One region of the Cytobacillus firmus genome, then DNA from elsewhere that is predicted to be linked to it. Evidence: riboswitches for the same ligand, from Rfam matches in the RefSeq annotation. Region 1 holds a riboswitch; each other region holds the start of a gene.

Region 1 (7,885 bases):
TTATAAGTTGTTTGTCTGCTTGTCTATAAATTAGTAGAGATTTTATTAATAAGCTTGGGAATTATTACGCTCGAAAAAGACGGAATAGTTTGATAAAATGCTATCAAAGACGCGCAGAATAGTTGACAATCATTTCTATAAGTGCTAAATTTGAATCAGCCGTTATGCATCGTGTTATATTTTGCTAGCTGCTTTTTCAACCGTTAGGCAATGGTCTGGATGAGTAATGAACGTAAAGTAATAAGCGTGTATATGGTGAATTTACACATGGCTTTTTCTAGCCAATAGGAGGATTTTTTTCATGAAAAACGGTAAAGTAAAATGGTTCAATGCTGAAAAAGGTTTCGGATTCATCGAAGGTGAAGACGGAAACGACGTATTTGTACATTACTCTGCTATCCAATCTGAAGGTTTCAAATCTTTAGAAGAAGGCCAAGAAGTTTCTTTCGAAGTTGTTGAAGGTGCACGCGGACCTCAAGCAGCTAACGTAACTAAACTATAATCGACACACCCATACAAAAACAGCCTGGCCATTAGGTCAGGCTGTTTTATTTTGCGCTAACTTGAATATTCCTCCACCAGTTCCATACCCTATTAGAAAAAGGAAGGTGTATCCAGATGAATTTTGCCTGGCAATCAGTGATTCTGGTTTTAGCAGGAGTTTTGCTTTTACGTGTAGCAGGCAGGAAGTCTATTTCCCAAATGACGCTGGCGCAAACGGTAGTTATGATTTCCATAGGTTCCATTATCATTCAGCCTATCATTGAGACAAGTGTATGGAAGACCATCGTGGCTGCTGGAATCTTTGTTGGATCACTAATTATAATGGAATATTTGCAGGTGAAATACAATTTCATTGAAAAATTTATTACAGGCAAATCCAAAATAGTGATTGAGAATGGGAAATTAAAAACAGCAAATATGAGGAAATTGCGCTTTACAGCAGATCAGCTGGAAATGAGGCTCAGAACCAACGGTATTACTAAAATTTCAGATGTTAAAATGGCTACACTTGAGCCAAATGGACAGCTTGGGTATGAATTAATGGATGATGCAAAGCCTTTGACAGTAGGAGAATTTAAAAGGCTGATGGGAGAAATAATTTTGCAGTCACCCGTTCAGCCTGCTCATCAAGCATCAGATGATATTTTTCAGGAGCTGAAAAAGGGACATTCCCTGCCGAATTCTAATGATCTTCACTAGTTTTTAGCCGCATTGCGGCTTTTTATATTTCAACTTCCGTCTTTCCCCTTTAAGCATTATTCAAATTCCAATTCCATTAAGAAAAAAGTACTTGAAGTTTAGCGAGTTTCCTGTATAATTTTCAAACGTGAGTTATTTTAGAATAATTTAATACTATTCACTTATCAAGAGAGACGGAGGGGCTGGCCCGAAGATGTCTCGGCAGCGGGCTCTGCAGAGCGCTGTGCCAAATCCAGCAAGCATTGATGCTTGGCAGATAAGAAGAGAACGATTGATAGATCAAGATCTCTTCTTGCTTGAAGGGGTCTTTTTATTTTGCTTGGAAAATCCATTATTAAAGGAGAATTCAATGAAAAACAGGGGCAATCCATGGGCTTTATTGCCGCTAGCCGCTTTCCTGCTTATTTTTATTGGCAGCGGTATAGCAACTGGTGATTTTAACAGCATACCAATTATTGTCATTGTATCCGCAGCAGCCGGAATTGCGCTCGCAATGAATAGAAAAAAGCCATTCATGGAAAAAGTAGAGATATTCACAAAAGGGGCTGGACATCCTGATATTATATTAATGTCCATCATTTTTATCCTGGCAGGGGCTTTTTCCGCTACGGCTAAAGGAATGGGTGCGGTTGATTCGACTGTGAACCTTGCACTCTCTTTTATCCCGCAGAATCTGCTCATGGTCGGAATTTTTATCATTGCATGCTTTATTTCATTATCGATGGGAACATCAATGGGGACAGTTGTTGCTCTTGCTCCAATTGGTGTAGCCATTTCAGCAGAGACAGATATTACAGTAGCTCTAGCCATGGCAGCAATAATTGGCGGTGCAATGTTTGGCGATAATCTTTCTGTCATTTCTGATACGACGATTGCAGCGGTCAGGACGCAGGGAACGAGAATGACTGATAAATTCCGTGTGAATTTTTTAATCGTACTGCCTGCTGCAGTTCTTACTGCTATAATTCTTGCAATTTTAACAGCAGGTCAGGAAAGCGTCGTGACCAGCGGAGATTTCAACTTCTTAAAAGTAGTCCCTTATCTTGGCGTATTGGCTGCAGCTTTGTTCGGCATGAATGTTATTCTTGTGCTTAGCGGGGGTATCCTTCTTGCAGGCCTGATTGGAATTGCTGACGGCAGCTATACGTTTGTTTCATTCCTGCAGATGATTGCTGAGGGAATGGCCGGTATGCAGACCCTTGCGATTATTGCCATCCTCATTGGCGGATTGGTGGAGATCATCCGGGTTAATGGAGGAATAGATTACTTGCTTCACATGGCTACCAGCAAAATAAAATCCCGCAGGGGAGCAGAATTTGGTATTGCGTCGCTTGTCTCTGTGACCAATCTATCTACAGCCAATAATACTATTGCCATCATTATTGCAGGGCCGCTTGCCAAAAAAATTGCTGACCAATATGAGATTGACCCGCGTAAATCAGCAAGTATACTTGATATATTTGCCTGCTTTGTACAAGGGACTATCCCTTATGGAGCACAGATGCTCGCTGCTTCGGGGCTCGCTGCCATTTCGCCGGTGAGCATCATGGCATATTCCATTTATCCAATATTAATTGGCATTTTCGGTATTATTGCCATTCTGATCAACTTTCCTAAGTTAAAAAGCAATAAATGAGAGAGCCTGCCGGGCTCTTTTTTCTTTGAACAATGCTGTGTTTTAAAAATAATTGATGATATAATTAGAACGAATGTTCTGTGAAATGTTACTGAGCCTCTGCCGTTTTTTGATTTGGTATAATGGTAATATTGCAGAAAGTATCTCAGGCAAGGAAAAGAGGGTGTAAGATATGAAATTTATCCATACAGCTGATTGGCATTTGGGCAAGCTGGTCCATGGTGTATATATGACCGAAGATCAGCGCCATTTTTTGAATCAATTTATTGATGTGGTAGAAGAAGAAAAGCCGGATGCAGTCGTAATTGCAGGAGATTTATATGACCGGTCCGTACCTCCCACTGATGCTGTAGAATTGCTGAATGAAATTCTTTTTAAAATAAATGTAGAGCTTAATACACCTGTGGTTGCCATAGGAGGAAACCATGACAGTGCAGAGAGGCTGTCATTTGGAAGCTCCTGGTATAAGCAAAGCAAGTTCTACTTGTCTGGAAAACTGTCAAATGATTTTAAGCCCGTACATATTAATGGTGTGAACTTTTTTCTGGTTCCGTATGCTGAACCCGGAATGGTCAGGCATTTGCTTGATGATGACCGTGTACACTCCCATGATGATGCAATGAAGGCAATTGTGAGCAGAATTGAAAAGGACCTGAATCATAATGAACCGAACGTTCTTGTAGGACATGCTTTTGTCCTGGGTGGTTCTACCAGTGATTCGGAGAGGACCCTTTCAGTCGGCGGAACAGGCTGTGTCCATTCAAGTTCCTTTGATCCTTTCTCTTATACAGCACTGGGGCATTTGCATAGTCCTGATGCCATAAAGCATGAAAAAATTCGGTATTCTGGCTCCCTCTTAAAATATTCTTTTTCAGAAGCCAAACAGGAAAAATCGATTTCAATTATAGAAATGAAGGAAAATGGCGAATTTGATTTGCGTACCCGTTCACTGAAGCCCCAAAAAGACTTGAGAGAAATCGAAGGGCATTTAGATGAATTGATGGATCCAGCATTCTATGAAAAACAGAATCTTGATGACTACCTGAAAATCACCCTTTTTGATGAAGGCGCATTGCTTGATCCAATTAATAAGCTGAGACAGGTCTACCCGAATGTTCTTCATCTGGAAAGAAGAATTGCCGTTACAGATTTGAAGAAAAAAAGCTCATTCTTATCGATGAAGGAAGAGAAAAAGTCGGAGCTTGATCTGTTTAAACAATTCTATGAACAAATGACTACTTCTGAGTTTACAGAAGATAAACAGCAAGTAATGACGGATGTGATTGAAAAAGTGCTTAGGGAGGAGGCCCTGAAATGAAGCCATTAAAATTAACGATGCAGGCATTCGGCCCCTATGCAGACAGTGAAAGCATTGATTTTACCCAACTTGGAAATCGGACCATGTTTGTCATATCCGGAAAGACGGGTTCAGGCAAGACCACTATTTTTGATGGCATCAGCTATGCCATTTATGGAAAGGCAAGCGGAGAAGATCGAAATGGTCCTGAGCTTCGGAGTCAGTTTGCCAAAAATAATACACTAACCGAGGTTTCCCTGGAATTCTTTTTAAGAAATAAACGGTATCATATTATAAGATCTCCTCAGCAGGAAAAGAAAAAAGAGCGGGGCGATGGGACAACAACAGTAAGTGCAAAAGCAGAACTGTATATATATGATGAAAATGGAGAGCAAAAGCTCCTGGCTTCAAATGTCAGGGATGTTGATGAAAAGATAAAAGAAATTATGATCATTGACAGCAATCAGTTCAGGCAAATTCTGATGATTCCCCAGGGAGAGTTCCGAAAGCTCCTGACTTCTGAAAGCAAGGATAAGGAAATCATTCTGCAGCGGTTATTCCATACTCAAATATACAAGCGCATCGAAGAAAAACTTAAAGAAGATGCAACTGAATTAAAAAGAGCGGTAGAAGAACAGATTAAATTGCGAGATCAATACTTTAATCATGTGCAGCCTGTATACAGCGGGGAGCTGAAAACGTACCTCGAAGCAGGAAGTGTTAATGACACCCTGCTCTTGCCGCTCCTAGCAGAGGAAATTAAGGAGATGGCAGAAGGTCTTGCCGAGCTGACAGAAGCAGGCAGGAAAAAGAAGGAACAGAGAGATCATCTTCAGCAAAAGCTCTATGAAGCAGAAATGGTGCTTAAACAGCTGAAGATGAAAGAAGAGCTTAAGCAACGGAAAGAAGAGCTTGAAGAGCTGAAAGACCAATATACTGTCAAAGAGAATGCCATCGCTCTCGCCCACAAAGCAGCACTGCTTAGTCAGCAGGAGCAGCTCTGTCATGAACTGAAGAAAGATCTGGATGCAGCACATGCTGATATTGAGGGACTTCAGAAAAAAATAGGCACTCTTGAATCTCTGCTAAAAGAAAAGCAAGAAAAATGGGAATCTGAAAAGAACCGGGAGGAAGAAAGAAAACAAGCTGCCGAACAGGTCAATCACCTGCAAAGTATGAAAGAGGATATTCTCTCTTATGCAAAAGTGGAAAAGCTTGTCCGTTCTCTTGAAAAAAATCTTGAAAACCTCAGGCTTCAAAAAAAACAGAAAGATGAAGCCCTCCTAAAAGCTGATCTGCAAATAAAAACACTTGCTGCAGAAAAGCAGGACATTGAAAAGAGCAGGCTCGTACAGTTTGAGAATGAACGAAACCTGGAGAAACTATCAGACGAAATAGAACGGCTTCAAAGATATGAAGAGCTTCATAAAGAGCATCTCTTATCACTGAATGCATTCAGCAAGAAAAAAAGTTATTTTGAGCAGACTTCGTCCAGGCTGACTGACGCCAAACTGCTTGTAGATGAACTGGAGGGCAAATGGCTTCATGGACAGGCATCAATCTTGGCTGACAGGCTTCAAAACGGAGAGGCATGTCCAGTCTGCGGCTCAGAACACCATCCAAATCCAGCTGTCTCTCCTCAAGATATTCCTGATGAAAAAGATCTGAAGGAAGCAAAAAAACAGGCAGCTGAAATGGAAGCAGAGAAAGCGAAAGCAGAGTCTGCATTTTATGAAGCTCGGTCTCAGCTGAATTCCAGTGAAAGTGGATTAGCGGAATTAAAAGCCCAAATACAGAAGCACCGTCCTGATTTTAAACCTGAAAGTCTGCTTGTGCTGAAAAATACACTTGCCGATCAAAAAAAGGATTTGCTGACACTTGATGCAGAACTGAAGGAGAAATCTTCAAGACTGGAAAACTGTACAGTAGAGTTAGAAAATTCACAGGAGATGAAAGAATCTCTGGCTGCAGAAATTGACCTTCTGCAAAGCCAAATAAATGACGCTGCCATTATGCATGCGGAAAAGAGAAGCAACTTAGCGAGGATGACGGACACAATTCCTGAAAACCTGCGGTCTGTTGAAGCTTACGAGTCAAGTTTTAAAAAAGCGGCTGAAAAACTTGAAATTATGCAAAGACAGCTGGAAACTGCCCAGCAGAATTATCAAGATGCAAAGTCGGTTCATATGGCAGAACAGGCAAAGCTCGAGACACTTCAAAAGCAGGCTGTTAAAAACGAGCAAAAGCTTGCAGCTGCAAGGCAGAATTTTGTACAGCGCATGAAGGACCAGGGCTTTGAAGTATACGGAGAATATCGGGATGCCAAAAAATCAGAAGATCAAATCAGGCAGCTTGAAGGTGAACTTCGGGAATATCGGGAAGAAGTCCGTTCTATTCAAGACAGATACGCTGAACTGGTGGAACTCTTAGAAGGGATTGAAAAACCTGACATGGAAAGCTTGCAGCTATTATTGCAGGAAACCGATGATCAATTGAAACAGCTGCAGGATCAATATACAAATCTGTTTATGAAGAAAAAGCAAAATGAAGAGACTTTGCAAAAAATCAAAGAAATCAATGAAGATATGAAGACCCTTGAGGAAAGGTATAAAGTAATCGGACACTTATATGAAATTTCCAAAGGGCAGAACACTTACCGTATTACTTTTGAACGTTTTGTCCTGGCGGCATTTTTAGATGATATACTGAGGGAAGCCAACGGACGTTTATCGAAGATGACCAGCGGGAGATATATGCTGCTTCGAAAAACAGACCGTTCAAAGGGCAACGCACAAAGCGGCCTGGAATTACTTGTGTTTGATCAATACACTGGGCAGGAAAGGCATGTTAAAACTTTATCCGGCGGGGAAAGCTTTAAAGCCGCGCTTGCACTTGCTCTTGGTCTGGCAGACGTGGTGCAGCAATACGCAGGAGGCGTATCTCTTGAGACGATGTTCATTGATGAAGGATTTGGGACACTAGATCCCGAATCATTGGATCAGGCAATAGAAGCATTGATCGAAATTCAAAGCAGCGGAAGGCTAGTAGGTATTATCTCGCATGTTCCTGAGCTGAAGGAAAGGATAGATGCGCGTCTGGAAGTAACTGCAAGCCAGACAGGAAGCCGAACACAGTTTCAATTTTTAAATTAGGATTCAGAGGAAAAAGGATAGACCTCCTATCCTTTTTCCCATACTATTAAAGTTGGTGATGACTCTTGAGTAAGAAAGTCGTTTTATCATGGAGCGGCGGCAAAGACAGCTGTCTGGCTCTGGATGTTCTGGTAAAACAGGGGTATGAGGTTGCATGTCTTCTGACAACGGTTCCGCAGGAAATTGGCAGAACCTTTGGGCATGGGGAAAAAAAGGAATTAATCCAGCTTCAGGCTAAAAGTTTATCCATACCTGCAGAGTTTATTTATTGTACCTTTGAAGATTACTCTGAACGTTTTGTGAGTGATTTAAGAAAAATAAAAGATACATATGGGATTACAGGCATTGCATATGGGGATCTTTACTTGGATGGACACCGTGAATGGGGAGAAAAAACAGCGGCTGAAGCAGGATTGGATGCGGTATACCCTCTATGGATGGAGGAGAAGGATAGTCTTAAGGCTTTAAAAGCCTTTGTGGTATCAGGCTATAAAGCCAAAGTCATACGGGTTCTGGAAGAGGTATTGGACAATTCCTGGCTGGGCAAAGAACTTGATTATGACTTTGTAAGCAAAATAGAAGGTGAGCCCGTATGTC
Region 2 (7,885 bases), 2.3 Mb from region 1:
GACAAATTACCGTGATCCAAATGAAGTGACAGAAGGCAAGAGGTCAAGAGGGGATCTGGTGGGGGACTTTTTGATAGGCAGTGCTTCGCCTGCTGACTTTATGAACAGAGCATCTGAACATCGCAGCAGCTATCCCGGCTACAATCTGCTGGCGGGAAACTTGGAGGAACTCTTTTATTATTCGAACGTGGAGGATAGGGTAGAGTTGCTTCAGCCGGGGATATACGGGGTCAGCAATCATGTGCTCGATACCGAATGGCCAAAGGTAAAAAAAGGGAAGGAGGGCTTATCTGCTCTATTAGATAATGCAGAGGGAAGCTTAACAGAGGAACTGTTCACACTTCTCCGGAATGCAGATCCTGCCCCGGATGAGCTGCTTCCGAAAACAGGAGTTTCACTTGAATGGGAACGGATGCTGTCTCCATTATTTATCAAAAGCGATGGCTACGGAACCAGGAGTTCAACTGTGCTGCTGATGTCAAAGGACGAGATTTTTTACAAGGAAAGGATACATATTGGGGATGAGAGGCAGGAACAGGAGTTCATCCTTCAAAAATAAGAAGCCAGCTCAGTCATCTGGCTTCTTTTGTTCAGGCAAGCGGCAGTGTAATCCGGACCGTTGTGCCTTCATTTTCCCTGCTGTGGATGTATAGGTTTCCGCCGTGGTTTTTAATGATTTTTTTGCAGATCATGATGCCAAGGCCTGTCCCTTTTTCTTTTGTGCTGTAAAACGGCTCTCCCAGTTTGTCGAGGCGTTCTTCCGGTATGCCGATTCCTTCATCCTCGACGGTGATGATGACAGAATGGTCCTCCTGGCGGATATCGACGTTTATTTTGCCGCCCATTGGCATGGCTTCCATTGAGTTTTTAATGATGTTTATCAGCACCTGTTTAATTTTATCTTTTTCACAATTCACAAAGAATTCGCCGGGTGACTGAGTTAATTCGATCAGAATATTTTCCATGACTGCCTGGCTGTTTAAAAGAGTAATCACACTCTTTACTACGTTTGTCAGGCAGGTTTCTTCCATTTCGGTTATTTGAGGTTTGGCAAGAACGAGCAGGTCATTGACAATCCCTTCAATCCGCTCCAGCTCATTTAGAATAACCTCTGCGAAATTGTCCTTATGTTCTTCGTATAATAACTGTGTAAAGCCTTTTATGGCTGTAAGCGGGTTGCGGATTTCATGGGCAATGCCTGCCGCAAGCTGGCCGACCACGGAAAGTTTTTCAGCATTCTGCAGCTTTTCTTCAGTCTTCTTTTGTCCGGTTACATCTTTGATAATGATCTGGTAGACCTTTCTGTTCTTGAAAGTGGTTGGAATCAGCTGGACTTCGGCTTTTCTTAATTGTCCGTCAGTCCGGATCAGATTAAGCTCAAAATTCACGCTCAGCTTTGTTTGCAGAAAATCATCGAGGGTGGAATGATCTGAAGGAGGAGTGTAGTCGTGGAGGGAGGTGCCGATCATCTCTTTGATGCTCGTGTACCCGAAGAGCTTCTTCCCTTCATTGTTGATATAGGTCCAAATCCCCTTTTGAGTCACCATTCCGATCGTATCCTTGGAGTACTCCACCAAAAAACGGTACTTCTCCTGTGTTTCAAGAATTTCCTCTTCCATGATAATTCTCTGTGTCATATCCCGGATAATGCAAATCATTTCTTTATCGTCATTAATGACTGAAAAATTGGCTTCCAGCCACAAATAATGTCCTTCCTTATGCCTGAAACGAAAAGTCTCCCGATTATGCGGAAGCTGTTCGAGCTCGGCCAGTGCATCTCTTAGAAGATCCCGGTCATTTGGATGGCAGTATGAGTAAAGGCTGCTCCGGTAAAAATCCTGCGGTGAATACCCCAGTGTGGGCAGGCAGGAAGGGGAGACATATAAAGCAATGCCTTCTTTTGTCACTCTTGCAATTACGTCGCTGGAATGCTGAATGGCCAGCTGCATATTCCTCGCTTCGACTTTGTCCGCGAATAAATCTGCCGGATTCTCGGTCCTAATCATTTTGTCCCTCCTTTTTTGAAAAATGACACTTTTCCATCATTATACAATACATGTTTAGATTGACATATAGGATAAATTTCACTCTATGCCAATCGAAAAGGATACCTCGTTAGGTACTATAATCACAGGAGCTTTTTTATTTCCTCTCCAAGGATGAATATCCCTTCCTCCAGTTCCCCCAGCGGGGCATAAGCATACGAAATCCGTATATAATGATTCGGTCCGTCACTGTATATGCTGCCTGGATTCATCAGCAGCTTTCTTGAAATAGCCTGCCGATAGAGACTTCGAATTGGAATATTGGACGGTACTTTCAGCCATATAAAAAAACCTCCTTCTGGAGAATTCCATTCTGCTATCCCGGACAAGTGAGCATCTAATGCATCCAGGGCAGTATTACGACGAATTCTTAACTTCTCACGTACATTTTCCATATGCTTTTGATAGAGGCCGGTGGACAGCCATTTTTCAGCTACCCTTTGTGAAAGTGAACTTGAACCATAGTCAGTCTGCATTTTAAGATCGGCAAGCCGGTCGATAACAGGTTCAGGTGCTGCTACCCAGCCTATTCGAAGTCCGGGGCTCAATGTTTTTGACAAGCTTCCCATATAAAGGACCTGGCCGTTTTTGTCCATTGCTTTTAATGGCGGCGGAGGCTTTTCATCAAGCCATAGCTCACGGTAAATATCATCTTCCACAATTGGCAGCTGTTCTATTCTGCACACATCAAGCAGTTCCCTCCTTCTTTTTTCTGTCATTAAAATTCCAGTAGGATTATGATAGGAAGGAATCGTGTATAAAATGGATTTCCCTTTTTCGTATTTCTTCAAAGAGATGCTTTTCGTGATAATTCCCTCCTTATCCATTGGCAATCCTTTTAAATTCATGCCAGAAGACCGGAAAAGCTGTAAAGAATATAGGTAAGAGGGCTTTTCCAGAAATACGGGTGCCCCTCTTTGCACAAGTCCGAGTGAAACAAGCTGCAGTGCCTGCAGCCCTCCCGAAACAATAAGTATCGAGGAAGGAGAAGTGAAGATTCCGGATGCTGCCAAATACTCACTGACTGCCTGTCTTAATGGCAAAAACCCTTTTGGTTCCTCATAACCGAGTTCACTCAATTCATCAGCAGCTTCCTTTAGAACTTTCTGCATTGTTTGTACAGGGAAAATTTCTGGGGAAAGCTCTCCTTTGCTGAGCTGTATAAAAGCGGGGTCCATTTCTAAGTCATTAATTTCCTGAACGATTTTTTCGCTGGCTCTGTGTATCCCTGTATCGATATACTCGCTCCAGCTGGCAGACTGCCTGGAAGAGAGCAGAGTCCATGTATTATTAATAACCTTTGTGCCGACCCCCGTTTTCCCCTCTAGTAATCCATCTGCTGCAAGTTCTTCCAGAGCAGTGATAATGGTGCTTCGGTTTACTCCAAACTCTTCAGCCAGTTTCCGCTGGCTTGGAATTTTACTTCCGATTGGCCATTCTCCTTTGGAAATCTTTCCTTTAATCGTTTCCATAACTTGCTGATATTTTGGCAATTGTGCTTTGTCCATCCATATAACCGCCTTTATGAAATTGGCTGGCAAAATTCTTTTCTAATTGGTTGAGGACATTGTATCAGTTATTGATTATCCTGAAAAGCAGCACTGATAATGGCTGGAAATGCTGATAAGGGGGATGAAGATGGCAAATAAAAAATTTATGATTATCGGGGCGCATAGTTCTATTATCATTCTCTGGGCATCCGCATTCCCGGGAATCCGGGCTGGGCTTGAATCGTACTCACCGGAACACCTTGCCCTTTTCAGGCTATTAATTGGCTCCATTGCACTTGGTGTCCTCGCACTGGTGACGAAGATGCGCCTTCCGGATATAAGGGATCTTCCTGCTATTTTTATGCTGGGATTCCTTGGTTTTACGGTTTATCATACAGCACTGAATATGGGGGAAAAAACAGTAAGCGCAGGGCCGGCAAGCTTGATTGTCTCAATGACTCCAATCTTTTCGGCTGCTTTGGCTGCTTTATTTTTAAGGGAAAGGTTTGGAAGAGTAAGGTGGATTGGTTCCGCTGTCAGTTTTGCGGGTGCCGCACTAATATCGCTTGGTACAGGAGGCGGGTTTGTGATCCAAACCGGTACTTTATTCGTCCTCCTTGCTTCCATTTCAGAAAGCATCTATTTCGTGTTTCAGACTAAATATTTAAATAAATACGGATTTTTGTCATTTACATCATATACAGTATGGGCAGGGACTGCTTTTATGCTGGTTTATATTCCCGGGCTCGGAAATGAGATCTTTCATGCTTCGGCCGAATCCACTTTAAGTGTCCTCTATTTGGGGATTTTTCCGACGGTAATTCCATATATTGCCCTGGCTTTTCTTGCATCCATAGGGGGAGCGTCTGAAGCGGTGAGCTCTCTATATCTGACTCCAGCAATGGCGTTTGTCATTGCGTGGGTTTGGCTGGGGGAGGTGCCGGCTATGTTATCCATTATGGGTGGGATGTTCGCTCTAGCAGGTGTGGTGATTATTCACCGTAAAGATAGCTCTAAAAAAGTTACGGAAATTTATGAAAATGAATCAAGTGAAAATATTTGAAAAATATGATTGACATCCTTTTCTTTAAGATGGTAAAGTAATAAACATATTAACAACCGCATATTAAAAATCTTCTTATCAAGAGAGGTTGAGGGACTGGCCCTATGACACCTCGGCAGCGGACAGTATGTACCGTGCCAAATCCAGCAAGCACTGCTTGAAAGATAAGAAGAGGACCATTGATAAATGCTGCCCTCTTCTTTCTTTAGAAGAGGGTTTTTGTTTTACGCGGAAAAATACATCAAGATTCTATTCATAAACATATGAATAATTCTTATCAAGAGAAGCAGAGGGACCTGGCCCAATGAAGCTTCGGCAGCAGGCAGAAGGCACTGTGCCAAATCCAGCAGGCGAAAAGCCTGGAAGATAAGGAGAGGATTTCAAAAAACCTCTTCTGACGGAAGGGGTAAATTTCAGGATATAATTCTTAGTTTTCGCATAGGAATAATTAGATAACAAAAGGTGACAGGCACCTATACCAGTTCATTAAAGTGGTATTGGTACCTGACACCATCAAAGGAGAGATGCTGTATGATAGAGTTTCAGAATTTAAAGAAGGTCTATGAAAGCGGAGGTCAGCAGGTAGCTGCTCTGGATGGAATAGATTTAAAGATTAATAAGGGTGAGATTTTCGGGGTGATCGGCTTCAGCGGTGCGGGAAAGAGTTCTTTGATCCGCTGTGTCAATTGGCTGGAGAAGCCGACTTCAGGAAAGGTCATTGTCAGCGGACATGATCTGACGGCTTTATCTGTAAGAGAAATTCGTGAAGTGAAAAGAAACATCGGGATGGTCTTTCAGCATTTTAACCTTTTAAACTCCAAAACCGTGTTTGCCAATGTGGCGATGCCGCTCACACTGGCTAAGATCCCTAAGGATGAAATAAAACAGCGTGTCCATGAACTGTTAGAATTCGTGGGGCTTGCCGACAAGGCGAATAGCTATCCCGATCAGCTGTCAGGCGGGCAAAAGCAGCGGATCGGAATTGCCAGGGCGCTGGCAACACAGCCTTCCATTCTATTATGTGATGAAGCAACCTCAGCTCTGGATCCGCAGACAACCAGCTCGATCCTGCAGCTGCTGAAAAAAATAAATAAAGAATACAACATTACCATTCTGATCATTACCCATGAAATGTCTGTAATCAGGGAAATCTGTGACCGTGTCGCTGTCATAGAGGCAGGAAGAATTATTGAAGAAGGAACCGTCTTCAATGTCTTTTCTTCACCAAAAACCCCAACAGCGAAAAACTTTGTCAGCACGGTTATGAATGATCAAATACCTGACTCCATTAAGCAAGTGATTGAAAAACAGGAGGGGCTTCAAAAGGTATTTAGAATCAACTTTGTCGGAAACTCTGCCGGACAGCCGCTGCTTTCTCAGGTTGCCAAAAAGTTTAATATCGACTTCAACGTCCTGTTTGGAAATATTACTGAACTGCAGGGAACTCCATTTGGCAACCTGATTGTCGAATTCCAGGGTCCGGACAGTGAAATCAGGCGTGCTATTCAGTACATCAGCCAGGAAAAAGTTTCAATAAAGGAAGTGACATCACGTGCTAGTTAACCAGGAAAAAATCATCGAAGCCTTAATCGAAACGGTCCAAATGGTGGCATTCTCCTTGCTGTTTTCAGCTCTTATCGGACTGCCGCTTGGCATTTTGCTTGTTGTGACAAGGAAAGGGCATCTGCTGGAAAACACCGTTGTTTTTAACATTATAAACAGCATTATTAATATTTTCAGATCAGTCCCATTCATCATTTTAATGGTAGCCATCATCCCAATCACCAGAATGATTGTCGGAACATCGATTGGAACTGCTGCAGCCGTAGTGCCGCTCGTCTTTTATGCAGGACCATACATTGCGAGATTAATAGAAAATTCATTACTTGAGGTTGATCCGGGAGTCATTGAAGCGGCAGAAGCAATGGGAGCGACACCGGGACAGATTATCCTTAAATTCCTGATTCCGGAAGCACTCAGTTCGCTGGTATTAGGCTTCACCATTGCGACAATCGGTCTGGTCGGAGCATCAGCCATGGCCGGGGCAGTCGGAGGCGGCGGCCTTGGTGACCTTGCCATTACATACGGCTATCAGAGATTCGATACAACCGTCATGCTGATTACCGTTGCAATCTTAGTGGTCATGGTTCAAGGCCTGCAGTCATTCGGAAATATTTTATCCAAAAAAATCAGAAGAAGATAACTTAGGAGGAAACACATCATGAAAAAACTATTTTTATCATTCATTATTTTAGCATTGGCTGTGTTCACTGCGGCATGCTCAAGCACAACTGGCGGAGAAGAAACAAAGAAGGTTAAATTGGGCGTCAGCGGATCAGATACACGCATCTGGGACTTTATTGCAGAAAAGGCTGAAAAGGAAGGCATTGAAATTGAGGTTGTTACATTCTCTGATTATGTACAGCCAAACGTTGCTCTTGCAGAAGGTGATCTTGATGTAAATGCATTCCAGACAGTCGCTTATTTCGACACTTTTATTAAAGAGCATAATATGGATCTTACACCGATTGCGACAACTGTTTTAGCACCAATGGGTCTTTATTCTGAGAAAGTAAAATCTGTAGGAGACATTCCGGAAGGCGGCAAGATCGCCATTCCAAATGATGCTTCTAATGGCGGAAGAGCCCTTCTTTTACTGGAGGAAGCCGGCCTGATCAAATTATCCGAGGACTATGACGGAAATCTGGACTTGAATAAAATCGTTGAAAACAAGAAGAACCTTGAATTTGTAGAAATGGTATCAGCGCAGACGCCGCGTGCCCTTCCAGATGTCTCTGCATCTGTAATCAATAACGGAATTGCTGTAGATGCAGGCTTTAACCCAACTAAGGATTCAGTTTTTATTGAAAGCGAAACCGCTACACCTTATGTAAATATCATTGCTGTCAGAACAGAAGACAAGGATAACAAAACGCTTAAGAGAATTGCAGAACTTTACCAGGAAGATGATGTAGCTGATTTCATCACGAAAGAATATGACGGAAGCATGATCCCGACTTTCATCCCATTAAGTGATATTGGCTGGTAATTAATTTATCGCAGTCTAACGGGCAGTAAGACCCCCACTTCAAGACTCAGAGGAATCAAAGGAGGATAAGTGGGGGTCAAACTGCCTGTAAAGGCCCGATTGGTGAGATACAGTGAAACTTGCCGACGCGCAGGCAGAGGCTTAGTTGAACCAATCGGGTTCGTAGTGTCGATTGATCGAAGCGCTAGCGGAGATCTTAGCGACACTAGAACGCGACTAACAATCAGTGGGGGATAAG
Region 3 (7,885 bases), 540 kb from region 1:
TATTTTTTCTAATATCAGTATGACGACATTTAAAGATATAACTGAGAAGCTGGAAATGGAAGAACAGCTTCGGAAATCAGATACCTTAAATGTCATTGGAGAATTGGCAGCGGGGATTGCACATGAGATCAGAAATCCGATGACGGCCCTTAAAGGCTTCATACAGCTTTTGGAGGGCAGTGTAAAAGAAGATTATACGATGTATTTCAATGTGATAACCACAGAGCTCAGCAGGATAGATTCAATTATTAATGAATTTCTTATTCTTGCAAAGCCTCAAGCTGTCAAATTTGTAGAAAAAGACATTTCACAAATAATGAAAGAAACAGTCGATCTCCTTAGTGCCCAAGCCGTGCTGCACAATGTTCAATTCAGAACTTATTATGAACAGAATTTGCCCAGGGTTTTCTGTGAAACCAATCAAATGAAAAAGGTTTTTATCAATATAATAAAAAATGCAATTGAAGTCATGCCTAAGGGTGGATATATTACAGTATCCATTCAAAAAGAATCGGACCAAAGAGTTCACATATCCATAGGGGATGAAGGAACTGGAATTCCTGCACATAAAATAAAAAAGCTGGGTGAGCCTTTCTATACTACAAAGGAAAGAGGTACTGGACTTGGCTTAATGGTTACATATAAAATTATAGAAGAACACAAGGGAACAATTGAAGTGGAAAGCAAATTGGGTCAAGGAACTGTTTTTCACATTTATTTGCCCATATAATAAAGGCGGGAATGAAATGGCAGGCAGAGTGTATTCTAAAAAATTGACACCGGCTGGAGACATTTACATCGTAGCAGAAAATGGAATCCTTTTGGCTTTATACATGGGGGAAGCTGATTTTCTGGAAGGGGAAGAGGTCTCATCATTGCAATTTAATCCCTCTGACACTTTGTTAAAAAAGTGTGCTCTCCAGCTTGAGGAATACTTTGACGGATATAGGAAAGAGTTTGATATCCCTATAGAGCCTCATGGCACTGAATTTCAAAAAACAGTATGGAAAGAGCTTTGCCTCATCCCATTTGGCGAGACAAGAAGCTATCAGGACATTGCTGTTAAAATAGGGAAAGACAAAGCTGTGCGGGCCATTGGACAGGCAAATAAGGCCAATCGCCTTCCAATCATTATTCCTTGCCATCGTGTTATCGGCAAAAATAAATCTCTAACCGGGTATGCAGGAAGCAGGACAGAAATTAAAGAAATATTATTATCCCTTGAAGGGGCTAATTATGCAAAATAGTTGTCAAAATCACCCCTTACGGTGATTTTTTTGTTTTTTAAATTTTGTTGACGAGAGGAATATATTCGATTAATATCTAATTAGATGACAATCGAAATGAGGAACGGTATTATGCAATTAAATCGTTTAGTAGCTTTTTATAAAACTATGGGAGACCCCACCAGAATCCGGATTGTTTTTCTCCTTGCCAAAGGGCCGCTGCATGGCCAGGCGATAGCCGGAAAGCTTGGCTTAACACCTCCTACTATTACGCATCACCTAAATAAACTGCGGGAAATAAACCTTGTTTATCAAAGGAGAGATAAAAATACTGTTTATTTTTACCTGAATGAATCTGTACTGAAACAACAGTCAGGTGTTCTTGAAAAATTGGCAGACAAAGAGGAGGTTAAAAAAATGGAGGAACTAAATTCAGAAAACCAGAAGGTTATTGAAAATTTCTTTACACGGGATGGAAAGCTGAAGAACATTCCAGCCCAGAGAAAGAAGAAACTTATGGTTTTTGAGCACTTAATTAAAGGGTTGAAAATGGGCAAAAAATATCAAGAAAAAGAGCTTAACGAATATATCAAACAGTTTCATGAAGACTATGCTACTATACGCAGAGAATTTATAATCAACCATTATATGTACCGTGAAAATGGAATTTACGAGTTAAACCCTCCTGAAATGTGGGCAAAAATAGAAGGGTAAGCAGGGGCCCTGACAGGGTCCTCTGCAATGTCATCCACGGTAAAAATCCGGTTTGCGGTCATCAAAAATCGGAATTAAGCTGCGGACTTCCTTCACTTTATCCAGGTCAATTTCAGCATGCAGGATTTCTTCGGTTTCAGAGCCTTCAGCAAGCACATCACCCCAAGGATCTATAATCATCGAATGGCCTGCAAAGACATTAGCAGGATCAGAGCCGGAACGGTTGCATGCAATGACATAGCATTGGTTTTCAATGGCGCGCGCAATCAAAAGTGTACGCCAATGGGAAAGCCGGGCCAATGGCCATTGTGCTACTACGAATAAAGCTTCTGCCCCTTCCGCTGTATGGGTCCGTATCCACTCAGGAAAACGGATATCATAACAGATCATTCCTGCAAATTTTCTATTGTCCAGAGAAAATTCTCCTCTGGCTGACCCTCCTTTCAAATAGAGATGCTCATTCATAAGCTTAAATAAGTGCAGCTTGCTGTATTCATGTATAAGGTCTCCATTGTTATCTACAATCAGCAGCGTATTGTAAATGCCCTCAGCTGTTTTCTTTGCAACAGAACCGCCAATCAGATGAACCTTATTTTTTTGAGCGATCTCTTTCAAAAAAGCCAGTGCGAAGGCTGCATCCTGGTCCGCAATTTCATCCAATCTGGTCAAATCATAGCCTGTCGTCCAAAGCTCCGGAAGTACCAAAACTTCCGGATTAGACTTGAGCGCTTTATGAATCATGGCTTCAGCCGCTATAAAATTCTTCTCAGGTTTTCCAAAGGTAATATCCATTTGTAAACAGGCAACCTTTAATTTCATTTAACTCCCCCGCAATCATCTTTTCCTTATGTTATGATTAGTCCGATAGATAGAAATTTTCTAAATTTTACTTTACAACTTATCATTTACGTTATATCATTTGTGACTATATTTTCAATCATTTTTTTTAAGCAGGTGATCAATTTGATTAATTATCCGCAATCAGAACTATTAAAAGGTCTGCCAAAACAGTTTTTTGCCTCATTGACAGCTAAGGTGGGGAAAAAGCTTGAACAGGGTCATGATGTCATCAACCTGGGACAGGGAAATCCTGATCTGCCTACCCCGGAGCATATTGTCAAGCGTCTTCAAAGTGCAGCTGAAAACCCTCAAAATCATAAGTATTCTCCTTTTCAGGGTTACCCGTATTTTAAAAAGGCAGCAGCTGACTTTTATAAAAGGGAATATAATGTGGATTTGGACCCCGATACTGAAATAGCCATCCTTTTTGGAGGCAAAGCAGGGCTTGTTGAAATTCCTCAATGCCTTTTAAATCCCGGGGACAGCGTATTGGTTCCGGACCCGGGATATCCTGATTACTGGTCAGGAGTTGCGCTTGCTAAAGCAAAAATGCTAACAATGCCTCTGAGAGAGGAAAATAACTTCTTGCCTGTTTACAGTGAATTGCCAGCTGAGAAGCTTAATTCAGCCAAATTAATGTTTCTTAATTATCCAAATAACCCTACTGGAGCAGTGGCAAACATTGATTTTTTTCAAGAAACAGTCGAATTGAGCCGAAAGCATGGTATCTGCACCGTTCATGACTTTGCATATGGCGGAATTGGATTTGATGGAAAAATACCTGTAAGTTTTCTTCAGGCAGAAGGGGCAAAAGAGGTCGGAATTGAAATTTATACTCTTTCAAAGACCTTTAATATGGCTGGCTGGAGAGTAGGGTTTGCCGCTGGAAATGCAAGCGTTATTGCAGCACTGAACCTGATGCAGGATCATCTTTACGTCAGCTTGTTTGGAGCTGTTCAGGAAGCTGCGGCAGCTGCTCTGTCAGGCTCACAGGATTGTGTAAAAGAGTTGAATTCGATCTACGAATCCAGACGAAATACATTCATTTCCGGTCTCAGGGAAATCGGGTGGGATGTACAAGCTCCTCAAGGCTCCTTTTTTGCATGGCTTAAGGTCCCGGAATCATTTACATCTGAAGAGTTTTCTGAGTATCTCCTGGAAAAAGCGCATATTGCAGTTGCACCAGGCAATGGGTTCGGCCAATTTGGAGAAGGATTTGTGAGAGCCGGTTTGCTGACATCTGAAGAAAGACTTAAAGAAGCGGTAAGGCGAATACAAAAATTAGATCTATTTTAATTTTTTCAAAAATTAAATTGACAAATGTATTAAGCACTGTCATAATTCTAATTAAATTTCTAAATTAACTGAATAATAGATTTCGTTTTCTTATCAAGAGCAGGCGGAGGGACTAGCCCTATGAAGCCCGGCAACCGACTTAAACTTAAGCACGGTGCTAAATCTTGCAGCTTATAGCTGAAAGATAAGAAGATGTTAGATTGCTATGCTAACCTCTTCTTATTTGAAGAGGTTTTTTATTTTTCTCATTCTTTGATATTGAAAGGAAGAAGATTCATGAGCGAAATTATTGCAGTGTACCTAATACATGATGAAAAACATAATCCGGAGAAAAAAGCGGAGGAAATTGCTTTAGGTTTAACGGTGGGATCATGGACCCATCTGCCGGAGCTTGAAAAGCAGCAGCTGGAGAAGCATAAAGGCAGGGTCGTTTCTGTTGAAACCTTTACAAAAGATGCAGAAAGTAAGGAAACAGCAGCAATTATTAAGATCGCCTATCCTGCTGTAAATTTTAGTCCGGATTTACCGGCAATATTAACAACAGTCTTTGGGAAACTGTCACTGGACGGAAAGATTAAACTTTTGGATTTACAGTTTTCCAATGAATTAAAAAATTTTTTCCCCGGACCTCGATTTGGGATTGAAGGGTTAAGGGGAAAATTGAATGTATATGACAGGCCTCTTCTGATGAGCATCTTCAAAGGAGTGCTCGGCAAAGATATGGATTTTTTGACTTCACAGCTGCGGGAACAGGCCTTGGGCGGCATAGACCTTGTAAAAGACGATGAAATTTTATTTGAAAACAGCCTTACACCGTCAGAAGCGCGGATAAAGGAAGGAAAAAAGGTTTTGAGACAGGTTTATGAAGAAACGGGCCATCGGACCTTATATGCTGTAAATTTAACAGGCAGGTCGTTTGAATTAAGAGATAAGGCAAGAAAGGCATCCAGTCTTGGGGCTGATCTTCTTCTTTTCAATGTATTCTCTTATGGGCTCGATGTATTGCAGGCTTTGAGGGAAGATGATGAGATTGAACTGCCTATCATGGCACATCCTGCAGTCAGCGGAGCCCTTTCAGCTTCAAGTGTTTATGGGATCTCCTATCCTTTGCTTTTGGGCAAACTGCTCAGGTATGCAGGGGCAGACTTGTCTCTTTTCCCATCACCTTATGGGTCAGTAGCCCTTGAAAAAACACAGGCATTATCAATTGCGGATAGCCTGACTGGGATGGATTTTTGCAAAAGAACTTTTCCGGTACCCTCAGCCGGCATCCATCCGGGTTTAGTTCCATTGCTATTCGAAGACTTCGGAACAGACAGTGTCATCAATGCCGGAGGCGGCGTACACGGGCACCCGGATGGGGCAAGAGGAGGCGGTTTGGCATTCCGCCAGGCGATTGATTTAACTTTAAAGGGAGCTTCTTTAGCCGATGCTCCATCAGACTTCCCTGAATTAAAAAGAGCGATTGATTTGTGGGGGTACAAAAAGGCGGCTGTACAGAATGGCTAAAATAGCGGTATTTTGCGACTTTGATGGAACTATTACAGAAAAAGATAACATCATTAATATTATGGAGCATTTTGCTCCTTCTCCATGGGAGGGGATAAAAAATCAAGTCCTGCAGCAGGAAATTTCTATTAAAGAGGGAGTAGGAAAGATGTTTTCCCTTCTCCCAAGCAATCTGAAAAGTGATCTTACTGATTTCATCTTAAAAAATGCAAAGATAAGAGAGGGATTCCAGCCGTTTGTCGATTATCTGGCAGAAAAAGATATACCGCTTTATATAGTGAGCGGGGGAATAGACTTTTTTGTAGCTCCCGTTTTGGATAAGTATGGACCCTTTGAAGCAGTGTTCTGCAATGGTTCAGATTTTAGCGGGGACACAATAAAAATTTTATGGCCCCATAGCTGTGATGAAAAATGCGAAAATAGTTGCGGCTGCTGCAAGCCTTCCATTATGAGGAAATTAGAGGATGAGGACACATTTAAAGTGGTAATAGGAGATTCTGTAACTGACCTTGAGGCTGCAAAACAGGCGGACTTTGTCATAGCAAGAGACCTGCTGCTGGAGAAAAGCAAAGAAATGAACCTTAAACATAATTCTTTTGATACGTTCTATGATTGCATTGAAGTCTTAAAAAATTTAAATGAGGTGACAGTATGAGCAGACTTGAGGAAAAATGGAATGAGCTTGCAGATATTAAAGCCGAGCTCGCGGAAAGGGACTGGTTTATGGGAACAAGCGGAAATCTGGCTATTAAAGTAAGTGCAAGCCCGCTTCAATTCCTTGTAACTGCAAGCGGAAAGGATAAGCGGAAACGGACTGCAGAAGACTTTCTGCTGGTGGATGAATTTGGCCGGCCGGTGGGCGAAACCGATTTAAAGCCATCCGCTGAAACACTTCTGCATACGGAAATATACAGAAGAACAGAAGCTGAATGCAGTCTCCATGTACATACAATTGATAATAACGTCATCTCAGAAATTTATGGCGACCAGGAGGCAGTAACCTTTAAAGGACAAGAGCTCATTAAAGCATTTGATAAATGGGAAGAGGATGCTGTCCTTAGGATTCCGATTATTCCTAATTATGCGCATATTCCTGCGCTGGCAAAGTGTTTTTCTTCCCATGTACATGAAGATTCAGGTGCAATTTTAATTAGAAACCACGGAATTACAGTATGGGGCAAAACCTCTTTTGAGGCTAAAAAGATCCTGGAGGCTTCAGAATTTCTGTTCCGATATCAGCTAAAGCTTCTGGAACATAGAGCCAAACAATTATCAAAAGTAGTGTAATTCAATAGTTCAAAATAATGCAGAAAAAAATTTTAATAGAGAGGGTTGATCAGTTTGGCATATATCGTATTTCAAAATTCAAAAAAAGAAATCAGGAATCAGGAAGAAGTTGCTTCTTTTCTGGAAAAACAGGAGGTTATTTATGAGCAATGGTCAATAGATAAATTGCCTGAAAGCCTCCGGGAGAGATATTTGCTTTCCAATGATGAAAAACAAGAAATCCTGGATACGTTTGCTGCAGAAATTAAGGATATTTCAGAAAGAAGAGGATACAGGGCACAGGATGTCATTTCCCTTTCAGACAATACGCCGAATTTGGAACAGCTTCTTCAAAATTTCCAGCGGGAACACCATCATACAGACGATGAGGTGAGATTTATAGTCAGCGGCAACGGGGTTTTTATTATACAAGGAAAAGATGGGGAATTTTTTGAGGTTTTCCTGAATCCCGGCGATTTAATATCCGTTCCTGAAAACATTCGTCATTATTTTACTCTGCAGGATGACAGAAAGGTAGTAGCCATCCGAATCTTTGTATCTGCAGAAGGATGGGTGCCAATTTATGAAGAAAAGGAAGTTCATCAATAATCTGTTGACCCATTGCTCCGGCATTGGGTTTTTTATTTTTCCGCTATAATAAATGGATTTTTTTTACATCAGGTTTTTTATCAAATACTGTTGGTTTAAGTAGTTTTAATTAGCAGAAGGTGTCGAAAGCCAATAGGGCTGATATGAGATTATTGTCGATTAAAATTAATTGGGAAAAAGATTGTCTAATATTGCGAATCTATTTACATTTATAGAAATTCTTGTAATAATGCTTCAAGTAGACACATTTATATCGGATAAAAGGGATAGGATTAGGAGGAAGAAAGTTGCGCAATAAAAGAATACAGCTGCTGACTGAAATCCAGCAAAAAAGGGAAAAAATGATAGAAACGGCTAGAAAAAACGGAATGGCTAGCCAGGAAACGGTTCGCTGCAGCCAGGAACTCGATCAATTGATTTTTGAA
Region 4 (7,885 bases), 1.4 Mb from region 1:
TTCAATAGAGAGCGCTTATGCCAAATTAAAAGATGGAAGTCCCCAGAGGATACTTTTGGAAAGAAGAATAAAAGCGTTAGAGCTGGCTGCAGAAGCACTTGAGGATTTTCATGAAAGAAATAGCACTAATAGTGTTGAATAGTTATCGAAAGTAAGAAATATGGGGGAGTTAAAATGCAAAAGTGGCTTGGCTCGGCGGGAGTTTGCATTAGAGGGGATAAGGTTTTAATGGTATTGCAGGGGGCAGCAGACGAACCGAAACGATGGTCTGTTCCTTCAGGCGGTTTGGAAGAAGGAGAAACGTTTGAGGAATGCTGCATCAGGGAAGTAAGGGAAGAAACAGGGTTTGAGGTGAAGGTTATACAGCCTATTTTCAATAAAGTGAGCTGCAGCGGGGAAGTAAGATATTTTGAAGTGGAGATTATTGGAGGAAAAGCAGCCATTCAGGATCCTGATCAACTAATTTATGACATTGACTGGAAGAGTCTCGAGGAATTAAGAACCTTAGAGTTATCCTTCCCCGAAGATCGAGATTTTTTAATTACTCTATTTTCTTTTACTTTCTGTAGAGAAGATTATTGAGTGGAATTATAAAAGTGCTGGATCTTATGAAATATAAGAAAGATGTAAATCCAGTTAATAAAAGTAAGGTAATTTGATTCTAATGAAAAACACAGCTGCAGCGTTCAGTCTGGCAGTTATTAATATAAAGATTCGCAAACCCAGAAACAGCTGCTTAACCAGGCAGCTTCTTCTTTAAAACTCAAAGTCCAGGTTGGCTAAAAAGGAAAAAGGATGAATGTAAATCCATTTATCCTTTTTTGTATTTAGCCTCTGTCCACAAAAACACACTCATGATAAATTTAGCTATCGTTATGACAATTAAATAACCAGCAAATAGATAGATATAATTTGTGTTTCCATAAAGCCTCATTAGCCCTATTGCGAACAGAACCGGCTTAAAGATAAATGCCATAACCGCAGAGGTAATGATCATATACAGATAGTAATTCTTTTCCCGGTTTATCGTCCATTGGTAAACAAGCATAAAAGTAACAGGAACGAAACTCGAATCAAGGGTTAACCCTGGCAGCATGGGGATCACTGGGAAAGGATAATTTAGATATCCTGAATTTTTTGAGAACAAATCGATATATCCAAATATTACATGAATACTGTAACCATAGAAACCAAAGAAAAATATTTTGTTTTTATCAATTTTAAAAAATAGGTAGATAAGAGGGCCTATAAGAAGAGATGCCATTAACCAGTATTCAAATGAAGTATAAAGCTCAAAATCTAACCAATACTTATTTAAAGCCTCTTGTCCCTCTTTTCCCATTCTCACTATATGATCAAATTGCTCAAGTCGCTTATCCGGCATTTACCGAGTCACCCTTATAAAGTATATTTAAGGATATTTTAGCTCTATAATAGGAAAATATTCACAAGAATTCATAATGTCGGAAGACTCTTGAGTATATAATGTATTTTGATATTTTTAATAAAACAACAGTTTTCGGGAGTGTGAAAGAGAAGAACGTAAAAAAGATTGAAATACACTTTAAGTAAAGGGTGCTTTACTTTAAAAACGTTGCAGCAAGTATTGTGGGAAAATAAAGCGTATTAAAAATATTTAGAGCTTAGAAATATTTAATTGACAATTTGATCTATATAAATTATTATCACTTTAAATAATTAAAAAGCTGAATAGTTTTTTCTTCTTATCCAGAGAGGTGGAGGGACTGGCCCTTTGAAACCTCGGCAGCAGGTTCTGATGAATACTGTGCCAATTCCAGCAAGCGCATCGCTTGAAAGATGAGAAGAGAGTATAAAAAACTCTCTTCTTTGGAGGAGAGTTTTTTAGTTGTTTGTAAATCCTACTTAAATGATAAGAAAAGTAGATATTTGAAAGATAGGGAGAGAAAGAAAAATGAAATATGGTTTCTGGCTGCCGATTTTTGGAGGATGGCTGCGGAATGTCGAAGATGAAAGTATGCCGCCAACCTTTGAGTATGCTAAAAACGTCATTCAGTCGGCAGAAGAATGGGGATACTCGACTACGTTAATCGCGGAATTATATTTAAATGATATTAAAGGACCGGGCCATGATTCTCTTGAAGCCTGGTCCACGGCTGCCGCGCTTGCCGCAGTGACAGAGAAAATTGAAATTATGACCGCGATTCGTCCCGGTTTTCATAATCCGGCAGTAGCAGCAAAAATGGCCGCTAATATTGATCAAATCAGCAATGGCCGTTTTACCCTTAACGTTGTTTCTGCCTGGTGGGCCGAAGAAGCGCGCCAGTATGGCGGTGTTTTTACAGAACATGATGAGCGTTACGCCCGCACCGAGGAGTTCATTGATGTGTTAAAAGGGTTATGGACAGAAGATACCTTCAGTTATTCCGGCCAATTTTACAACTTAAACGATACAAAGCTTGCTCCTAAGCCTGTTCAGCGGCCTAATCCGATTCTGTATGCAGGCGGTGAAAGTGAAAAAGGCAAGCAGACCATTGCCGAAAAATGTGATGCTTATGTGATGCACGGCGGAACGGTAGAAGAGATTGAGACAAAAATAGCCGATATGAAGGCGAGGCGTCAACAAGCGGGCAATGTGCCATTCAGCTCATTCGGAATGGCAGCGTATGTTATTTGCCGTGAGACAGAAGAAGAGGCACTCGCTGAGCTTGAAAAAATCACGACTGTGAAGGATTCCAGCGGTTATGCCGGCTTTAAGGACTTCACGACAAAGTCACATCTGGAGCAGCAGATTCAGCTGCAGGATTACTCTGTTTCCAATAGAGGTCTGCGTCCAAATCTAGTAGGAACACCAGAACAAATTGCTGATCGGATCCTGCAATATGAAGAAGTTGGGCTGGACCTGCTGTTGCTGCAATTTTCACCTCAGCTGGAGGAAATGGAACGCTTCGCAAAGACCGTTATGCCGTTAGTGGAACAAAAACGCAGTTTAATAAAGAGCTAGAAAGGGGCCTGAATAGTGAGCAAGGTATACGTTATACATGAAAATAGTGAGTGGACAGTCCATTTGACAAAAAGATTGGAGGAACTGGGTGTTCCTTATGAAGAATGGCATTTAGACGAAGGAACGTTGGATTTATCGGCAGAACCGCCGGAAGGTATTTTCTATAGCCGTATGAGTGCTTCTTCTCATACACGTGATCACCGTTTTGCGGCTGAATTTTCCGGACAAGTATTGGCCTGGCTTGAAGCACATGACCGTGCGGTGATTAATGGAACGAACGCTTTAAAGCTGGAAGTAAGTAAGGTTTTACAATACTTGGAGTTAAATAAATCTGGTGTGAGGACTCCAAAAACTATTGCAGCGGCTGGAAAACAAAATATCCTAAAGGCAGCCGAAGCATTTGCCGGACAGCCGTTTATCACAAAGCATAATCGTGCCGGCAAAGGTCTGGGTGTTCAATTATTCCATAGTATTGAAGCTTTAAAATCTTATGTGGAAGGCCCTTCCTTCGAAGAACCGGTAGATGGCATTACTCTTATTCAGGAATATATTCAATCACCTGAAAGCTATATCACGCGCTGCGAATTTGTTGGGGGCAGATTTGTTTATGCTGTCCGGGTTGATACTTCTGAAGGATTTGAACTTTGTCCGGCGGATACCTGCCAGATTGGCGACTTATTTTGTCCCGTAGGAGAAGAGGTTGAAGAAAAGCCTAAGTTCCAGATCATTGATGAATTTGAAGACGAAACTTTGGAAAAATATAAAGAGGTTCTGGCCAGGAATGATATTCAAGTCGCTGGAATCGAATTTATCAGAAATGCTGAAGGTGACATTTTTACATATGATATTAATACAAACACAAACTATAATTCAGATGCGGAAGCGAAAGCCGGTAAGTATGGCATGCTCGAATTAGCTGCTTTCCTAAAGAAGATACTAGAAGAAAAATACGCTGCAGCAGCATCTGTATAAATTGAATTTCAAAGATCGGCTGTTCATTACAGCCGATCCTTTTTTAACCAATCGGGAAGCTTAAATGAAAAGGGAAGTCATGAATAGGGTGGCGGTAAATACGAATAGTTTATAAAATGAATATACGATTTATAATAGATAATACAGGATTAGACTAGGATTGGAGGAATTATCTTGGCAGCAGGTAAAAGTTTAAGGATTTGTGAAAAGGGACATAAATTTTACAAAACTAGTGAGTGTAAAAGCTGCCCTGCCTGTGATAAAGAGAATAAACCCAAAAGTGGCTTCCTTTCAAAACTCAGTGCTCCTGCAAGGAATGCATTGGTATTCGAAGGAATAGATACATTGGAAAAACTATCAAATTACAAAGAAAAAGAAATATTAAAACTTCATGGTATTGGACCAGCTTCCCTGCCTATTATGAGAACCTCCTTAGAAGAAGAAGGGCTATCATTTAAAGAATAAATCGCTGGCTCTTATTTTTCAGGGTACGAAAGCTCATTATTCTATGGAACCCAGAAGTTATGGAGTGAATTGAATAGTGGGCTGCAACATTATGAGTGAAAAAAATAACAGCCGGAACCTCTTGTTAAAATTCCAGACTGCCATATTTTTGTTTAAGTATTTAAAAATGGCAAGAGTAACACACAAAGCCTTCTGCCTCTTTAAATCCTTCTTGTAAATACAATGATTTTGCTTGCTCATTTTCTCCATTTACAGATAAATATATTTGTTTGTATGACTGGTCTAATCCAAACTGCAGAGCTTTCCGCAGGAGCATTCTTCCTAATCCTTTACCTTGGTACTCTGGAATCAAGGCAAGAGACCCGATATTCATCGTCTGAATATCATCATATTCATCGTCGGAACATTTCACCACTCCAACCGGCCTTTCATAATGGTAGAGTATCATGGCCCCGCCATCGAGATAGTCATCAGAAGCCATCATTTTCTTTACTTGGTCCGGGCTCATTGGTGTTTCGCTCCCTTTAAGCTTAGCGAAACCAGTGTTTCGGACCATACACCAGATTTCTTCGTCCTTCCCTGATTCATAACTTTTGATTTCATAGTTTTCCGGAAAATTTACTGACGCAACCGGTGAATGATCTCGTAAAAGGATAAACGAATACCGTTCTGCTGTAAATTGTAATTGTGATACATTGCTTTGCAGCTTCTTATTATCAAGTGGTATAAATATAAAATATTTATCGTAGCCTTCTTTATACTTCAACAATTGGTTCATTAAGCCTTTATAAACATCAATATCTTCAATCTCAGAGTGGAAAATGCGGAATCTTGATTTCCGCCCGCGTTTCGCATATTCATCCATAATCAAGGAAGCGGCTGCTTTTACTTTCCCGTTTTCATCAATTGCTAAATAGGCTGGGTTCTCTTCAGTATTCTGAAATTGTTTTAAATCATCTTCATATAAATAGGAAGAATCGACTGCTCCTTTATGAAGCCTGCAGTAATTTAAAAAATCTTCTACTCTTCCATTTGATAAGCGCTCAATTTTCATTTACACATACCTCCCCTTAAATAAAATAATACACATGAACGAAAGAAAATGAATAGGTATACAGCAGCACAATAAGCAGCCTTTACTTAAAATAAGTGCCTTAAGCTTTAAAGTCGGTGGGGGACCAGACATCATTCATTAAATATTAAGCTGCCAAGCCAGGTGGCTTTTTGTTATGTTACTAACGGGGAGGATCGTTGAATAATAGTTTCAGTATTGTTAAATTTTAACTAATGTTAGTTGGCAAAATGAGAGGAATGAACCGATGGATAAGGAAATGTTTATACCTATAAGTAAATGTAAACTATACGCTAGATTAATGGGAGAAAATAACGGAAAACCAACAGTCATAATGGATGCCGGATACGGAGACTTTTCTAAGACCTGGAATTCAGTATTAAGGGAGATTTCAATGCTTTCTAGTATACTAATTTATGATAGAGCTGGACTTGGGAAAAGTGAATCAAGCTCTAACCCCAGAACCAGCCGTGAAATGGTAAAAGAATTAAAGGAAATGCTTAATGAAGCCAAGATTAAGCCTCCCTATATTTTAGCAGGTCATTCCTTTGGCGGAGTTAATATGCGGATGTTTGCTGCAGAATATCCAAATGAAGTTTGTGGACTAGTCTTGATTGACTCTACTCCCGAAGATTACAGAGAACGATTTCTCCCTGCTATGTCACAAGATTTTCAGCAAGCATATAACAAGCAATTCGTTTACGAAGGAAATTATGATGAATTTATGGAAAGTTTAAAGCAGTTAAAAGACACTAGGCAAAAGTTAAATGTACCATTAATTGTTCTTTCAGCGGGTAAGAAAGCTCATTATTCCATGGAATCCCAAAAGTTATGGAATGAATTGCAGAGAGAGATTCTTAAAATATCCTCAGATGGCGAATTGGTCATTGCTGAAAACAGTGCCCACTACATACAAAATGACGAACCGGAATTGGTGGTCTGGGCGATAAAAAAGTTAATTGAGAAGTAGTTCAAGTTAAGCTGCTAATCAGGCAGCTTTTTTTCTATTTAAACAATCGAGGGAGATTGTTGATAAATAAAAGTAAATTAAAAGTGTTTTAGTAATAAAATTAGAAACAAATTGGAGTTCAAATAGATGGTTGTATTTTTTATCAAAAATGAAACTTTCAGATTTTAATTCCGTATATTTGGAAGATACTGTTTTTTCTGAGGTGAATAATATGCTTAGATTTAGAGTCATCTGTCTCATATCAATATTTTTATTAACAGCATGCACTCGAGATGCAGCTGTTCCTGAAGAAAAAGTAAAAAAAGAAAAAAATGAAGAAAATATCGCCGTTACAGCAGATGGTAAAATAACCTTTCAGATTTTTAATACAGTAAAGGTTCCACAAGAAAAAGTAGAATCTATAAAAGAAGAACTCCTTGATGCATATGATGATGTTCAGAACTCAATTCATACTAACTATGCTCCATCCGAGCGAATAAATGTATTTCTTAATAAAGGAAACCAAGCATCATGGGGGTTAAGATCGGAACTCAAACTTTATTCCGTTAAGGAAAATCAATATCCCCTTGTCCATGAATTGACCCATTCCTTACTTGGTTATGGGAATAACTTTGATTCAGGTATGGGCTATTTGACACAAGAGGGTTTTGCTACTTATATGGAAGATAAGTATGGGAAACAAAAATCACACTCTCATAAGATTATGAAGTACTTTTTCGACATCAATAAAACAATTCCAATTAGTAAATTGATCGATCTAAACCAAGACGATGCCTACTTTCGTCCCCCGCTTACAAACCAAGAAGAGTACACCCTTCAATGGATGAGCTATATACAATCAGCTTCTTTTGTCACCTATTTAATCGATACATATGGATTGGAAAAGTTTGAGGGAATCTACAACAAAGAAGACTTAGCTTCTAAAATAGAAGAAGTATACGGAAAGAATATTAGTGAGATTGAAAATGATTGGATAGCTTATGTAAAAGAAAGTCAAACGGAACTAACATATGGAGATAAGCTTTATATGAGGTATTTTTATGATGCTGCTTCTGTGATTGACCAAATTGATCCTAAGTTTTTTACCAGGGAATAATTTATTTCTAATAATAGAGGCTAGCCCCGCTGTTTGATATTATTTCTTCGGTGTTCAAAAGAAAGGGTGTGTTTATGATGTTCAATTCTATTAAAGTCACCATTGAACATATCGATACAATAATCAATTTACGCTTGGCATTACTAAAGGAATTAGACGAGTTGAGTTCTCCTCAAGAAGAACAACTTATGGAAACTGCAACAAGGAAGTATTTACAGAAAGCATTATCAAATAATGATTTTATATCCTATATGGCAGAGATAAATGGAGAACCTGTAGGTATCAGTAGTATGGTTCTGTTTAAAAGACCACCATATTTAGAAAATC

The links. Region 1 has a riboswitch for S-adenosylmethionine ahead of NAF01_RS10535 (Na+/H+ antiporter NhaC family protein). Riboswitches for the same ligand answer to the same signal wherever they lie in the genome.
Region 2: linked by a shared signal. The riboswitch ahead of NAF01_RS22180 (methionine ABC transporter ATP-binding protein) and the one ahead of NAF01_RS10535 (Na+/H+ antiporter NhaC family protein) in region 1 are both predicted to bind S-adenosylmethionine.
Region 3: linked by a shared signal. The riboswitch ahead of NAF01_RS07950 (2,3-diketo-5-methylthiopentyl-1-phosphate enolase) and the one ahead of NAF01_RS10535 (Na+/H+ antiporter NhaC family protein) in region 1 are both predicted to bind S-adenosylmethionine.
Region 4: linked by a shared signal. The riboswitch ahead of NAF01_RS03595 (LLM class flavin-dependent oxidoreductase) and the one ahead of NAF01_RS10535 (Na+/H+ antiporter NhaC family protein) in region 1 are both predicted to bind S-adenosylmethionine.

Annotation. Positions count from the first base shown of each region.
Region 1 is NZ_CP098323.1:2,063,235-2,071,119, forward strand. Features, by position in the region: gene NAF01_RS10525 (cold-shock protein) at 302-502, shown strand; gene NAF01_RS10530 (DUF421 domain-containing protein) at 619-1,203, shown strand; SAM riboswitch class I at 1,362-1,466, shown strand; gene NAF01_RS10535 (Na+/H+ antiporter NhaC family protein) at 1,553-2,839, shown strand; gene NAF01_RS10540 (exonuclease SbcCD subunit D) at 3,012-4,157, shown strand; gene NAF01_RS10545 (AAA family ATPase) at 4,154-7,288, shown strand; gene NAF01_RS10550 (Dph6-related ATP pyrophosphatase) at 7,354-7,885, shown strand, end outside.
Region 2 is NZ_CP098323.1:4,384,401-4,392,285, reverse strand. Features, by position in the region: gene NAF01_RS22200 (NRDE family protein) at 1-559, shown strand, start outside; gene NAF01_RS22195 (PAS domain-containing sensor histidine kinase) at 591-2,006, opposite strand; gene NAF01_RS22190 (MocR-like pyridoxine biosynthesis transcription factor PdxR) at 2,129-3,553, opposite strand; gene NAF01_RS22185 (DMT family transporter) at 3,684-4,598, shown strand; SAM riboswitch class I at 4,671-4,769, shown strand; SAM riboswitch class I at 4,870-4,971, shown strand; gene NAF01_RS22180 (methionine ABC transporter ATP-binding protein) at 5,130-6,161, shown strand; gene NAF01_RS22175 (methionine ABC transporter permease) at 6,151-6,801, shown strand; gene NAF01_RS22170 (MetQ/NlpA family ABC transporter substrate-binding protein) at 6,820-7,647, shown strand.
Region 3 is NZ_CP098323.1:1,521,607-1,529,491, forward strand. Features, by position in the region: gene NAF01_RS07925 (PAS domain-containing sensor histidine kinase) at 1-730, shown strand, start outside; gene NAF01_RS07930 (methylated-DNA--[protein]-cysteine S-methyltransferase) at 747-1,247, shown strand; gene NAF01_RS07935 (DUF2087 domain-containing protein) at 1,359-1,940, shown strand; gene NAF01_RS07940 (carbon-nitrogen family hydrolase) at 1,971-2,759, opposite strand; gene NAF01_RS07945 (pyridoxal phosphate-dependent aminotransferase) at 2,904-4,076, shown strand; SAM riboswitch class I at 4,164-4,267, shown strand; gene NAF01_RS07950 (2,3-diketo-5-methylthiopentyl-1-phosphate enolase) at 4,353-5,585, shown strand; gene NAF01_RS07955 (2-hydroxy-3-keto-5-methylthiopentenyl-1-phosphate phosphatase) at 5,578-6,240, shown strand; gene NAF01_RS07960 (methylthioribulose 1-phosphate dehydratase) at 6,237-6,872, shown strand; gene NAF01_RS07965 (1,2-dihydroxy-3-keto-5-methylthiopentene dioxygenase) at 6,927-7,460, shown strand; gene NAF01_RS07970 (aspartyl-phosphate phosphatase Spo0E family protein) at 7,748-7,885, shown strand, end outside.
Region 4 is NZ_CP098323.1:667,049-674,933, forward strand. Features, by position in the region: gene NAF01_RS03580 (hypothetical protein) at 1-142, shown strand, start outside; gene NAF01_RS03585 (NUDIX domain-containing protein) at 175-582, shown strand; gene NAF01_RS03590 (hypothetical protein) at 812-1,384, opposite strand; SAM riboswitch class I at 1,722-1,825, shown strand; gene NAF01_RS03595 (LLM class flavin-dependent oxidoreductase) at 1,934-2,983, shown strand; gene NAF01_RS03600 (ATP-grasp domain-containing protein) at 2,999-3,955, shown strand; gene NAF01_RS03605 (RNA polymerase alpha subunit C-terminal domain-containing protein) at 4,130-4,420, shown strand; gene NAF01_RS03610 (GNAT family N-acetyltransferase) at 4,581-5,474, opposite strand; gene NAF01_RS03615 (alpha/beta fold hydrolase) at 5,740-6,462, shown strand; gene NAF01_RS03620 (gluzincin family metallopeptidase) at 6,674-7,558, shown strand; gene NAF01_RS03625 (GNAT family N-acetyltransferase) at 7,633-7,885, shown strand, end outside.